2 linked regions of the Proteiniborus sp. DW1 genome follow. The protein of the gene in region 2 interacts with the protein of the main gene of each other region in a pairwise test. Links are inferred from orthologs where the notes say so. Each region holds a gene or a part of one and is shown on either strand. Other genes may lie near its edges. The genes, in order: DW1_RS09740 and ftsZ.

The links.
Region 1: the proteins of ftsZ (region 2) and DW1_RS09740 interact in binary tests that used the Bacillus subtilis proteins (3 or more experiments, as listed by UniProt). The link is inferred for Proteiniborus sp. DW1 from one-to-one orthologs.

The regions. Positions count from the first base shown.
Region 1 is NZ_FMDO01000038.1:39,443-45,999, forward strand. The notes cover bases 274-3,126. They hold DW1_RS09740 (cell division protein SepF), read right to left. Parts: upstream 1,999-3,126; coding sequence 1,549-1,998; downstream 274-1,548. Other genes in these bases: DW1_RS09725 (DivIVA domain-containing protein), read right to left, coding at 274-451; DW1_RS09730 (YlmH family RNA-binding protein), read right to left, coding at 470-1,255; DW1_RS09735 (YggT family protein), read right to left, coding at 1,269-1,532; DW1_RS09745 (YggS family pyridoxal phosphate-dependent enzyme), read right to left, coding at 2,002-2,700; DW1_RS09750 (biotin/lipoyl attachment domain-containing protein), read right to left, coding at 2,719-3,126. Also shown: more of DW1_RS09725, read right to left, coding at 1-273; more of DW1_RS09750, read right to left, coding at 3,127-4,038; DW1_RS09755 (hypothetical protein), read right to left, coding at 4,107-4,484; DW1_RS15920 (hypothetical protein), read right to left, coding at 5,487-5,612; spoIVA (stage IV sporulation protein A), read right to left, coding at 5,738-6,557. UniProt on the Bacillus subtilis protein: Cell division protein that is part of the divisome complex and is recruited early to the Z-ring. Probably stimulates Z-ring formation, perhaps through the cross-linking of FtsZ protofilaments. Its function overlaps with FtsA.
Region 2 is NZ_FMDO01000031.1:83,440-91,946, forward strand. Bases 5,679-8,477 are described here. They hold ftsZ (cell division protein FtsZ), read left to right. Parts: upstream 5,679-6,428; coding sequence 6,429-7,526; downstream 7,527-8,477. Other genes in these bases: DW1_RS08165 (DUF881 domain-containing protein), read left to right, coding at 5,679-5,797; DW1_RS08170 (small basic family protein), read left to right, coding at 5,806-6,144; spoIIGA (sigma-E processing peptidase SpoIIGA), read left to right, coding at 7,672-8,477. Outside these bases: putative lipid II flippase FtsW, read left to right, coding at 1-1,036; murG (undecaprenyldiphospho-muramoylpentapeptide beta-N-acetylglucosaminyltransferase), read left to right, coding at 1,041-2,150; murA (UDP-N-acetylglucosamine 1-carboxyvinyltransferase), read left to right, coding at 2,243-3,493; DW1_RS08155 (cell division protein FtsQ/DivIB), read left to right, coding at 3,544-4,296; DW1_RS08160 (DUF881 domain-containing protein), read left to right, coding at 4,307-5,041; more of DW1_RS08165, read left to right, coding at 5,060-5,678; more of spoIIGA, read left to right, coding at 8,478-8,507. UniProt on the Bacillus subtilis protein: Essential cell division protein that forms a contractile ring structure (Z ring) at the future cell division site. The regulation of the ring assembly controls the timing and the location of cell division.

The sequences.
Region 1 (6,557 bases), on a different replicon or contig from region 2:
TTCCTAAATCCTTATAATAGTCATCTAATGATTCTAGTTGTGATTGAAGCAATGTTTTAAATCTAGTCTTAAACACCAACATATCTTTCCGTAGTGTCTCATATTCTTCTCTAACCTTAAGTGCTTCATTTTTAGCTTCTTCAATAATCTTTTTTGAATTATCTTCAGCCTCTTTAATAATCAACTCTGCACTCTTTTTCGCACTAATCTTAACTTCTTCAGCAGTGCTTTGTGCTACAACTAATGTATTTTGAAGAGTTTCTTCTATTTTATTATAATGCTTAATTTGGTCATTAAGCATGGAAATTTTATCTTTAAGTTCAATGTTTTCTTTATATATTTTTTCATAATCAATCATAATTTCATCTAAAAAAGCATCCACATCTGTTTCCTTATATCCTCTTACTCCTCTTTTAAACTCCTTATTTTGAATGTCAAGTGGTGTAAGCATATTGCTATGTCATCCCCTTTACTTAATTATTTTTACAACGACTTTATATCTATCTTTCCTTGTCTTTCCCAAAATCATACTAACTTTTGTTCTTCCAAAACCACGTATTGATATCATGTCATTTTCATGTACTTCTTTAGAAATTAAATCTATAGTCTGCCAATTAACCTTAACATAACCATTTTTAATGAGTGAAGAACTTTTTTCTCTAGAAAGATTGCAAATAGCGCTTACAAATACGTCCAGCCTAAAAGAAGATAGGGTTAAGCTTTTTTCAATAAAATCATCCTGCGCCTCTTCCAATTCAAATGATTCTACTTCAGTTATTACTACTGGTTCCCTGTTGATCATATCCAAATTGAATTTTATGTAATCTGCGATTTCCTTAAAAGTAATTATATTTCCATAATCTTTATGGATTAATATATCACCAATTTTTTCTCTCTTTATACCTAAACTCATTATGGCGCCCAAATAATCTCTATGAGTTAATTCTCTGAACTTAAAGCTTCCATCAATTCTCAATGCCTGTATTGGTGATAAAACATCGCTCCTATCCATATAAGACGGAAATATTATTATAGACTTTCTTTCAGAGTTTTCTAGTCCTCCATCTTCAAAAAATGAAACTTCCTGAAACCTATTAATAAATGAATAACATAGCTTTCTTTGATATGGATCTAGAAAATCAGTAAATTCTATAGAATATTTTCCAACTACTCTTTCAAGTTTATCTAAAACTCTGCGCATAGTTAAGTGTTGATTTTTATCTTTAATATGTTCTATTAATGCGTTTTTATCCATTGTCATATCTATCCTAAAAAATTATATTAATAATTCTAGACAGAAAAGATAGGAATAGTATAGCCAAAAGAGGCGAAAAATCTATCATTCCTGTATCAACTTTCAGTCTTCTCAAAATTTCCCTAAATGGTGATAAAACTGGTTCAGTAACTTGAAAGATAAAAGAGGTTATAGCATTATTTGTATCTATTACAATAAATGATAATATAGCTCTAATGAAAATAAGAGTTTCAACTATATAAATTAGCCTTTCTAATGCCATCTTTAAAACGCCCAAGCTTTTCACCTCTTAATTATTTTTGCCAAGGAAATATTCCTTTGTTTTTTAATTCTTCCTTTAATCTTGAATCTATTTCTACATTACTTGGAGCTAAAATGAATATATCTTTAGAAACTTTTTGAATATTACCATCTAATGCATAAATTGAACCATTTAAAAAATCAAAAATTTGCTTCTTTGGTTCTGTTTCCATTTCTTCTAAGTTTATGACTACAATTTTCCTGTTTTTTAAATCTTCGACCATTTTAGGAGCTTCTTCATATTTTATGGGCTCATAAACTACTAGCTTAACAGTATTATTAGTATGAATATTTAAAATCTTATTCTGTCTATACATATTTTTTTGTAAATCTAATTCAATTTCATTATTAGTTTCAACTATTTCATCATCTGGTTCTTCCATATCATCAATCCCTATTATATATTTAACCTTATTCATAAACTTGTTTGCAATGTCTCCCATTTATTAATCCTCCTTATATGTTCTTTTTCCAAAAATACCAGTTCCTATACGTATCATATTTGCACCTTCTTCTAATGCAACTTCAAAGTCATTTGTCATTCCCATAGATAGATATTTCATATCTACATTAGAAAATTTAAATTCCTTAATATCCTCAAACATATTCTTTAAATCTCTAAAAACAAATCTCACTTCTTCAGGATTTTCTACATATGGTGCTATTGTCATTAAGCCCTTTACTCTTATTCGATTAAAGTCTTTTATAGTTTCAATAAAAGGGATAACTTCTTCTTTTCTTAAGCCAAATTTAGAGTCTTCCTCAGCTATATTTACCTGAACTAATGTATCTACACATATATCATGTTCTTCAGCTCTTTTTTGGATTTCTTTAGCTAAACTAACTCTATCTAATGAATGTATCAAATGAACCTTATCAATAATATACTTTACTTTGTTACTTTGTAGGTGCCCTATCATATGCCATTTTGTGTTTGGAACTATTTTCTCATATTTGCATTGAATTTCCTGAACTTTATTTTCTCCAATATCTGAAATTCCATAGGAAATAGCCTCGTTAATTCTGTCAACATCTACTGTTTTAGTTACAGCTACTATTGTAATATCATCCAAGCTTAAGCCTTTTTTAGATATGATACTGTTTACTCTTTCATAAATTTTATCAATGTTATTTTTAATATAAATCGATAATCCCTCCCTATGTTAATCAATTATAAGTCCTTCTTTAATCTTACTTCCATTAACAAATACTTCATCATACATTTGCATAGTATTAAATTTCTGAACTTCACCATTTATTTCAAGCTCTATTACACTATTAAGCCCAGCCCCTTTACTTACAATAGTATGCTCATTATGGCTAGCTAATATTTTTATTGGTCTAAATTTAACTATTCCGCTTATATCTTTAATATAAACACCCTTTATTCCATCTTTTTCTATTATGGACTTACTTGGAATTATCAGTCCCTCATATGTGTTTTTAACTATATGGATATCTAAGTATCTTTCATTGTAATATTCGTGGAAATATTCCGTTAGTTTTAAGATAATAAAGCATTTGTCATTTTCTTTAACAAGTCTTACTACTCTAGATATTATTTTTCTTTCATCATCATTGATTTTTATGTATATTGTCTTACCTTCTTCAAGCTTGTCCATTCCCTTAGAATCAACTTCCGTCATTATATACCATGTGAAATTATCTATTATCTTATAAACAGGCTCTCCAAAATTAACTATATTCTTTTCTGTCAAGTCTGTTTTGTTTACATCTATAAGTCTATAATCACTAGATTCATAATCATTGATTTTGCTTATTGTAAAAATATCCTCTAAACCATCTAGCTGGTAGCTTATTATTCCAGATTTTGGAGCGTAGCTTACATGTTTAGAACTTTCCATATTTTTGATAATTTCATTCTTTCGTTCTAGGAGATTATCTAAGCTATTAGACATGAGACTATTTTGCCCTGCAACTAGCTGTTGCTTGTCAATAGTCATTAGTAAGGTATCCCTGTGTATAAGAGCATCGCTATAATTTCCACTTAATATACTATTTTGAAGTTCATCAATTATTGAAGCAATATTATCATGTATTTTATTTTTATCTTCATTAAGTATTTCCTTATTATCTGATGATTTTTTTAATATCTCTATCTGTCTATTTATCTCTTCTAACTCATTTGAATATGTACTCCCCTCTGCTCTGTTAATTCTAGCAACTTGAACTCCCTTAGCCACCTTTTCACCTTCTTGCTTTAGCAAAGATACAGTACCTTGAGTTTCTGACTTATATACAAACTCATCTTTAATAACTATTCCTTTAGAAGAAACAATATCTTCTATAACTCCAGCCTCAGCAATAACAGTCTTATGAATTCCTATGGAAAATACAGGTATCATTCTAGAAAAAATATAGGATACTACAATTATTATTAAAGTAATTCTAAATCTTTTACGCTTAATTCTTTTTTTTTTCGTTCCTCTTGAGACATTAGACCACCTCTTGCCTATTATAATTCTTCATACAATTCTATTTTCCTTCAAACTAAAACGAAAAAATTCAGAAATTCTAAATTATGAAGCATTTATTTGAAAAAGCATCCATATTTACTTACTACTTTTATTTTTTTGATTTTATCTAATTCAAAGCTTTTTACCTCATCTTTATGGGTCACTAATAATAGCTCTCTATTTTTAGTTTTTGCTCCAATTACTATTCCATCTACTTTATCGTTATTATATAAAGTTACCCTTATCTCATCTCCTGATTTTAATTTGACTCCACTTAAGGAGAAAAACTTCATGTCTGTTTCATCAATATGATCCTGGGTCACAGATTTTTTGCCTAAAACTATTATATTATCACTTAAATAGAGTTTTTCTTTAACAACTACTAAAATATATCCAATTATGCTCACTAAAAAAAGCATTATCAAAACCAATATAATTTCAGATAAGAACATAATATACCTACTTTCTATTAGCTTTATATAAAAAGTATATCATAAATTCAAGAACTATAAAACATATAGAAACAACTAATATTAAATCTCTATTTTACTACTGATACATAAAATTAAAGAAAATATTCACTTAGCTTTTTGATATTTTTATGATATAATATTACTTATATTATTAACAAAATATCCTATGAGCTTATTTTATGAATGCTTTACTTATGATATTATCGGGATGTAGCGCAGCATGGTAGCGCACAAGTCTGGGGGACTTGGGGTCGCAGGTTCAAGTCCTGTCATCCCGACCAGTTTATAGTTTTATATAGTCAACTAACGTTGTAAATTAGCCATTCATATTATAAGTATTTTGATTAAAAGCTGTATTTTTTAATTGGATGCATAAGCAGCTTACATATTTAATGACAAAGGTGGCTTAACAGCCACCTTATTTCATTTTAGATTTCATCTTTACAAAATATTTTAGAAACCTACTCTTATTAGTGAAAAAATTTATGCTATATAACAATTTATCATAGATTTAGTTTTATTTATCCCTCAATATTTTCTTGAGATACTCCTCCACATTTTCAATATCTAAGTTTAATCCAACTTTTCATTCCTCACATTCTTTTTAAAGGATACTTCTGATAAATGATAGAGAATTTAATCTTATTATTTTATTAATTTTGCTCATAAGTTATAACCCCTAAACTTCTATACTTCTTCTATACCTTTCATTATATATTTTCGTAACATCTTATTGAAAGTTTCATACTATATATTACACCCATTAGGAGCTCCCTTAAAAAACAATTAAAAATTAACTAGTAGGAGGTAGTAATACTATGTCAAATCAAGGAATATTTGGTTCGAATGATACTCTACTATTTTTCTTTATATTATTAGTGCTAATATTCTGTAGCTGTGGATTTTTCTTTTAGTTCTAAACAGTCGAGGTTTTACCCTGACTTGTTTATTTTGATCACAAAATCTAAGTTTAGTAATTAATCATCCATCTATTAAAAAAACACCTGACTTATTATATTCAACTCTTCTACAAATTGTTTTATTTAACTGCCTGTATTTTTGGATATTATGCTCAGGATTTTGCTTTAGGCTTCCTTCAAATTCCATGTCAGCATGAACACCCTTGCCCTCAGCTAACGGTTCCTATCATCAAGCTCGCACTGGACTTTCACCACCAAGTTGTTGAACATGCCGAGTGCATACACAAAAATGGGAAGGTGCCCCTTCCCATTTTATATTATGATACAGATTAGCCCTCCGCTTGAATCATTTACTATTCTCTCTAAAGTTCTCTGCATTTTACTTCTGGCGTCTTCTGGCATCATGTTTAGTTTGCTTTCCAGCTGCTCTTTTACTAAATCATGTAAGGACTTCCCAAACATATTTGATTCCCATATCTTTGATGGATCGCTTTCAAACTCATCTAATAAATATTTTACTAACTCTTCGCTTTGCTTCTCAGTTCCTATTATTGGAGAAACCTCAGTAGTCAAATCTGCCCTAATAAAATGCAGGCTTGGTGCCATAGCCTTTAACTTGACTCCAAATCTATTTCCTTGCTTGAAAATTTCTGGTTCAGCTAAGTCTAATTCTTCCAGACTAGGAGGCACTAATCCGTATCCTGTGAGCCTCGCATCATTTAAAGCTCTTTCAACCTTATCAAATTCTCTCTTAGCTTTAGCTAAGCCTGTCACTAATCCTAGCAATTGATGTTCACCGTCAATTTTATATCCAGTTAGTTCATTCAAAATTCTGTAGAATAACTGCCCATCAACATTCATCTCTATATTTGCTACTCCTTCTCCAAGTTCAATTCCTTTGATTTTAACATTGCTTATTATATCTAATTCCCCAAATTTATTTACAGCATGATTTATCTCACTTAATCTTTGAAGATTGTGAACAATTTCTTTTATGGAATTAAAAATGGAGCTCTTTACCCAATGATTCTTTGGTAACCCTTCAATCCATTGTGGTAGATTAATGTTTATCTCTTTAATTGGGAATTCTAATAATACCTTTTCAAGTATGTGATTTATCTCTGTCATCTCC
Region 2 (8,507 bases):
GGTCTTTAGTTCTAGTTGGCCTGATGCATTATACAAATTAGGTGATGGATACCATTTCTTAAAGAAACAACTTCAGGCAAGTGGTATAGGATTAGTGGCTATGTTATTTTTCATGAACTTCGATTACTGGAAGCTTGACAAGTTGGCAAGGCTAATATTTATATTATCAATTATATCAGCATTTCTTATATTTACTCCATTAGGGATAGAGCTTAATGGTGCTAGAAGATGGGTTAATTTAGGTTTTACTACTTTTATGCCATCAGATGCTATTAAAATAGGGTCGATTATTTTTCTATCATCATTTTTATCTAGAAGAAAAGATGATGTAAAGAAGTTCACTAAAGGATTTATTCCAGCATTAATTATAATTGGGATTTCTTGTGGACTAATAATTATGCAGAGAGATTTAAGTACCAGTGCTACACTAGGAATGGCTCTTTTTATACTATTGTTTGTAGCTGGTGCCAATATATTTCATCTTTCTATTCTTGGCGTATTGGGTATAGCAGGAGGTACTTTAGCTATAGTAGGAGAAAAATTTAGAAGGATGAGATTTACAGCTTTTTTAAATCCCTTTGCACCAGAAGTTAGAGATAATTATGGATGGCAGGCGATTCAATCTCTTTATGCATTAGGTTCGGGAGGACTGTTCGGATTAGGTTTGGGTAAAAGTAGGCAGAAATTCTTTTATATTCCTGAACCCTACAATGATTTTATTTTTGCAATAATTGGTGAAGAACTAGGTTTTTTAGGGTGTGTAACTGTAATGCTTTTACTTCTTCTTATAATATGGAGAGGTTTAAGAATTGCCTTAGGTGCGAAGGACCTATTTGGATGCTACCTTGCATCAGGAATAATAGCACTTATTGCAGTACAATCATTGATACATATAGCAGTTGTAACCTCTTCTATGCCTACTACAGGAATTACATTGCCTTTTATAAGCTATGGAGGAACATCACTAATGATGTATATGGCAGCTGCTGGAATTCTGCTAAATATATCAAGACACTCGGATTTAGATAGGAGCTGAGAACATGAAAGCATTGATTACAGGCGGAGGCACAGGAGGGCATATTTATCCTGCTTTAGCTATTGCTAGAAAAATCAAAATGGAATACAAAAATGTAGACATATTATATGTAGGGACAGAAAAAGGTTTAGAAGCAGAGATAGTTCCAAAGGAAGGTTTTAAATTCAAAACAATTAGGGTAAAGGGATTCAGTAGAAAACTTTCAAAGGATACCTTTAAATCTATTAAAGAATTATTCTTAGGACTAAATGATGCAAAAAAAGTTATTAAGGAATTTAAGCCTGACATAGTCATAGGTACAGGTGGATATGTATGTGGTCCTATTGTTTTAACTGCTGCTCTAAAGAAAATACCTACAATTATACATGAACAAAATGCTTTTCCAGGAGTTACAAATAGAATTCTTTCCAGATTTGTAGACAAAGTTGCAGGCAGCTTTGAGGAATCAAGGAAATATTTTAAGGATGTAAATAAGTTAGTTATAACAGGCAATCCAATTCGTCAGGATATTGTAGGATATAATAAAGAAGTTGCATATAAGGATTTAAACATTGATCCTAATAGACCATTTGTATTATGCTTTGGAGGCAGTGGGGGCCAGAAAAAGCTTAATGATGCAATGCTTGATGTCATTGTTAATAATAAAAACAACACTAGTATTCAAATTATTCATGTAACTGGTAAAAGGCTATATGATAGTTTTATGGAAGGCCTGAAACAAAAAGGTGTAGATAAGCTAACAGATAATATTAGAATATATCCATATTTTTTTGAAGTACCAAAGGCATTATCTATTGCTGATGTAGCTATAACTAGTGGTGGTGCAATAGCCATAGCTGAAATAACTGCAGTAGGCATTCCCAGTATACTAATACCAAAGGCATATACAACAGAGAACCATCAAGAATATAATGCTAGAGCATTAGAGAAAAATGGAGCAGGTATTGTAATTTTGGAAAAGGATTTAAATGGTGAGTTATTGAATAAGGAAATTATTAATTTATTATCTGATAAAATTAAATTAAAAGAAATGGCAGAAAGAAGTAGAAAAATGGGTATCATTAATGCAGATGATAGAATACTTAATATATTGAGAGAATTGTTGGGAGAGTAGTTTAGTAGCAGTAACACCTTTTTTGAATATGCATAAAATAGATATATACTGTTTTTTACATACAGTTTGGAGCATATTCTGGAGGTGTAATAATGAGTAAGTATATCATAGAAGGTGGCAGGAGGCTAGTTGGAGAAGTACCAGTAATTGGAGCCAAGAATGCGGTGCTACCTATTTTAGCAGCAACTGTTATAAACAACAATACAAGTACTATTTTTAATACTCCAAATTTAAGAGATGTAGAGGTTATGGAGCAAATTTTAGTGTCTATAGGATGTAAGATCAATAGAGTTGACAATGTAATCTTTGTAGACTCAAGAAATCTCTCTAAAATAAAAATACCAGAAGAACTTGTAAGGGAAATGCGCTCGTCCATTATATTAATGGGAGCAATGCTGACTCGATGCGGAGAGATAGTCGTAAGCTATCCTGGGGGATGTGAAATTGGTCCTAGACCTATTGATTTACACCTAAAAGCACTTAGACAACTAGGAGCTACTATTGAAGAGTCCCATGGCTTTTTACACTGTAAAGCGGAGAAGTTAAAAGGTTGTGATATACAGCTAGATTTTCCTAGTGTAGGTGCTACAGAAAACATTATGCTAGCTGCTGTAAAGGCTGAAGGTACTACTATAATTAGAAATGCAGCACGTGAACCTGAGATAATTGATCTTCAGAATTTCCTTAATGGGATGGGAGCTAAGATTCATGGAGCAGGAACAAGCATAATAAGAATTGACGGAGTAGATAATCTTACTAGCGTAGAACATACTATAATACCTGATAGAATAGTCGCTGGTACCTATATGGTTGCTTCCGCAATTACTGGTGGAGAAGTTATACTGAAAAATATAGAGGTGGAACATATTCAATCTATAATAGCTAAGCTAAAAGAAACAGGATGTATGATATATAATAACTGTACTACTTTAAAAATAATTGGTCCTAAAAAGATTAATGCTATTGAAACAGTTCAAACATTGCCATATCCTGGATTCCCTACAGATATGCAAGCACAAATGATTGCTTTACTTAGTATTGCCAATGGAACAAGTATAGTTACTGAGACAATTTTTGAGAATAGATTTAAACATGTAGAAGAACTTGTTAGAATGGGTGCTAATATAAAAATTGCGGGGAAGGTTGCTATAATTAAGGGAGTAAAAGAGCTTACAGGAGCAAAAGTTACTTCAAAGGATCTAAGAGGAGGAGCTGCATTAGTTTTAGCAGCTTTGGCAGCTAATGGAACCACAGTAATTGAGGATACTTTTCATATAGAAAGAGGTTATGATAGTCTAGAAAAGGACCTTCTTGCTTTGAATGCAGACATTAGGAAAGTTTAGGCAGCGTATGCTGCTTAAGACCTCAAGGACAAGCCTATTGGAGGGTAATAATGGGTAAAATAGATAAAAAAATAAAAAAGAAAAAAAACAGGCTTATATTTTTTATTATTATACTACTAGCTTCAACTTTTTTTATTCTCTACACTAAGACAAGCTTCTTTCATATTTCAAGTGTAGAGGTCAATGGAAATGATAAAATTACAGATGAAAAAATAATACTTGCATCAGGCATAATAATAGATGAAAATATATTTAAAATAAACTTAAAAGTGGTAAAGGAAAATATATTATTCCATCCATATGTAAAAGATGTTATAATCAGGAGAAAGTTACCAAACAAGATATTAATTGAGATAGAGGAAAGAAAAGAGATTGCTATTATAAACTATACAGGTTCATATGTATATATTGATGAGGAAGGTATTATTCTAAACATATTATCTGAAAAAAGTGATGAGGAAATTATTGAGATATATGGAATAGAAATAATTAGCCCCAAAATAGGAGAAAAGATACAATTTAGTGATGAAGAAATGATGCCAAAAGTTTTTGAGTTTATTAATAGCAGCAGAATGTTAGGGATATCTAAATCTTTTGAAAAAGTGACCATTGACGAAAACAATAATGTGGATATTTATATGGAAAGTGGAGGAAAGGTTGCATTCGGCACCTTAGATGATGTAAAATATAAATTGAATTTTCTTATATCCATTTTAGAAGAGTTAGAAAGCAAAAATCAAGGATATCGAACAATTCATTTAGATAAAGGAAATAATGCAATCATAATTAAGGAAAATGATTAGGAGTGGGAAAATGAATGATATTAAGAGCAAGGTAGCTATAATCTTAGTTTGTATTGCATTAGGTACAATTCTAGCAATTCAATTTAAGACTGTTGAGAATTCAATAGGTTCTGGAACCATACCTACACAGAGAGCCCAACAGTTGGCAATTGACTATAAAAAGGTTCAAGATGAAAGAGATGCACTAAGAAATGAATTAGATAATTTAGAGGCTAAGCTAAAGCAGTATGAAAAAGGTGAAGCAGAGAAGGATGTTTATTTAGAAAACTTGTATAAAGATATAGAAAAATATAGAAATTTAGCAGGTTATGAGGATGTTCAGGGACCTGGGATTACTATTGAAATAAATGACCCTCCAGCCGAAGTTGTATTTGGCGGAGATTCTAGTATTATTGTAGATAATTATGAGTATATTCTCCAGATAATAAGTGTTCTCAACGCTACGGAAGCAGAAGCTATATCAATAAATGATCAAAGATATACAAGCTTTACAGAGATAGTTAAAGCTGCAGACCACTTAGAGGTAAATGGTTCATCTCTTGGACCACCTTTTGTCATTAAGGCAATAGGGAAGGCTGATGACTTAGAAAATTCACTTCGTATTAAACATGGGCTTATATGGTTTATGGAAAATGCACTTAATTTAGATATACACATTAAACAAGAGCAAAATATATTTATTCCTAAATATAGAAAAATTAAAGAATTTAGATATGCTCAACCAGTAGAAGAAATATCAAATTAAATTATGGAGGATTATAAAATGGGCGAGAAGAAAAATACAGGAATGGCTTGGCTTGTAATCCTTTCTATTCTTCTGGGATTTCTGTTATCTTTTCAGATGAATCAGAATATAGAGGACTATGATTTAGTTTCATTGAAAAATTTACAGACAATGAAGAATGAAATAAGCAATATTCGTAAAGAGATAGATGATATAAAAGGATTGACAGAAGAAAGAAAAAGAGAATTAGAAAAACTTAAAAGTGTAATCAATGATGAAGAGGCAGATATATCAGAACACTTAATCGAAGAGATAGATAAATTAAGGTTAGTATCAGGTTTAGAAGATGTTCAAGGTCCTGGAATTAGAATTATAATTGATGACAACAAAGATGATGAAATAGTTGGTGGTCATATAAATGATGATATCGTTCATGATTCTACTATACAAATGATTATAAATGATTTAAAGATAGCTGGAGCAGAAGCTATAAGTATCAATGGCCATAGAGTTATGTCCAGATCTGAAATTAAATGTGGTGGACCTACAATTAGATTTAATGGCAGAAGCTCAGCTCCACCATTTGTCATAACTGCAATAGGGGATCCTAAGCTACTTTATGCATCTGTAAGTGCACCAAATACCTATGGTTGGATTTTGAAGGAGGTCAATAAGCTTAGAGTCGAAACGATTATGAAGGACAATGTGTCTATACCCAAATATAACTGGGTTAATGAAGAGTTTAAGTACGCAAAACAAATAGAAGAAGGTGAATAATTGTGATTCTGTTAGCTCTTGTTGGTATAATAATTGGAGTACTGATAGGTAATTACCTACCTATAACTTATTCTGCTAGCTATTCTTTATATGTATCAGTTGCAATATTAGCTTGTCTCGACTCAGTCTTTGGTGGATTAAGAGCAGCATTAGAACAAAAATTTAATACTGAAATTTTTGTTTCGGGATTTTTTGGGAACTCAATTTTAGCAGCATTCTTAGCATATATAGGTGATAGATTAGGTGTACCTCTCTACTATGCAGCGATTTTTGCTTTTGGTGGAAGGCTATTCCAAAACTTTGCCATTATAAGAAGATTGATTTTTAGAAAGAAAGATTCAAACTAGAATCTTAATATTTTTCAAATAAAATAATAATCTAGGATCAAAGAAGGAAATATAGTTAAAAAAGTAAAGTATATTGCATATGAACTAAAAGCGAACCAATATTTTCCGATAAAATAGCTATCATATATGATTTATTAAAGAGGAAAATTAAATATTTTATAGAATAATATATTATGAAGAAGAAAAAAAGCAAATTATAAAGAAAAAAGAAGAAAAGTGGTAAGATAAGAATCAATATAGAAACTAAATAATAAATGTTTCGTATATAATAAGGGGGTAATGAAGTGTTCGATTTTGAAGTAGATGTAGAACAATTTGCGCATATTAAAGTCATTGGAGTTGGTGGTGGTGGAAACAATGCTGTTAACAGAATGATTGACAATCAAGTAAAGGGAATTGAATTTATCACTATTAACACTGATAAACAAGCTCTTCACTCTTCTAAGTCTGAGATAAAGCTTCAAATAGGAGAAAAGCTAACTAAGGGACTTGGAGCAGGAGCTAATCCTGAAGTTGGAATGAAAGCTGCAGAAGAGAGTAGAAATGAGATAACTGAAGTTTTAAAGGGTGCAGACATGGTATTCATAACTGCAGGTATGGGTGGTGGAACAGGAACAGGTGCAGCACCTATTGTGGCAGAAATAGCAAAAGAACTTGGCATATTAACTGTTGGAGTAGTTACGAAGCCTTTTATGTTTGAAGGCAGAAAGAGAATGATGCATGCAGAAAAAGGAATTGAAGAGCTAAAGAAGAGAGTAGATACATTAGTGACTATCCCTAATGATAGATTATTACAGGTAGTAGAGAGAAAAACATCTATTGTAGAAGCTTTTAGTATAGCTGATGATGTTTTAAGACAAGGTATTCAAGGTATATCTGATTTAATTGCAGTGCCTGCATTAATAAACCTAGATTTTGCCGATGTGAAAACCGTTATGTTAAATCAAGGCTTAGCGCATATGGGAATAGGGAAGGCAAGCGGTGAAAACAGAGCTACTGAAGCAGCTAAACAGGCTATACATAGTCCATTGCTAGAAACCTCTATTGAAGGTGCAAAAGGTGTATTATTGAATATAACAGGGGGACCGAATTTAGGAATCTTTGAGGTTAATGATGCTGCTGATCTTATTAGACAAGCAGTTGATCCAGATGCAGCTATTATCTTTGGAGCTGGTTTAGATGAAAACCTAAAGGATGAAATTAAGATAACGGTCATTGCTACAGGCTTTGATAGTATTAAACAAGAAAAAGTAATAGACAAGTCTCCGGTTTCTTTTGCAAATTCTAATGAAAAAGCTAAAGAAAAAACTACACCAGAACCAAAACATTTTGATACTGACGAACTAGATATTCCAACTTTCTTAAGGAGAAGAGATAAATAACCCTTTCTATTTTATAGAAAGGGTTTTTTTTCGACTTCAGTATATGACATAATTCTAATAGTAGTTGTATTATAATAGACATAAAAATAAAATGATATGAATAAAAGTTTATTAGAATGAGGATGTACAAAAAGGGGGCAGTGGTTTGTACATATATGCAGAATATCTTTTACTGGAAAATATGGTGATTAATTATATATTACTATATTTAACTGGAAAGTTTACAAAAACAGAAGCGAATAATGTTAGGTTATTATTAGCTTCTTTTATTGGAGCAGCCTATGCATTAGTCATATTCTTTCCTTTATTAATGTTTATGACAAAATTCATTATAAAGTTGGCTGTATCCATCTTAATTATAATAGTAGCTTTTAATCCGATGAAAATCAAAAAATTTATAAGACTTATATCAACTTTCTATGTAATGGCTTTTATTTTTGCTGGAGCATCACTAGCATTATTCTATTTAGCTGATATAGAGGCATACGCAGGAAATGGTATATTTTACATTAAGGATTTTCCTGTAAAAATACTAGTACTTGCTGTGTCCATATCATATGTTCTTATTAAGATAGTTTGGGGATATATTCAATCAATTTTGACAAAGAGTAAGATTTATATACCTATAATTGTTAGTTTAAACAATAAAGCTGTTGAAATAATGGGATTGTTAGATACAGGAAATTTATTAAGAGACCCTCTTACACAAACACCAGTAATAATCATTCAGTTTTCGGCCATAAAAGAACTCTTACCAAGTGAAGTACAAAGTATCTTTGAGAAATACAAAGAGAACGACTTACAGGTTATTTCAGAAATTATGATGGATAATGCTACTGGTTTAAAGTTTAGACTAATACCATTTAAATCTTTAGGAAAGGAAAATGGTATGTTAATAGGTTTTAAGCCAGATAATGTTGTAGTAAAAGATGATGAAGATAAGTCGTTTTGCGATATTATAGTTGGAATTTACAACAATAA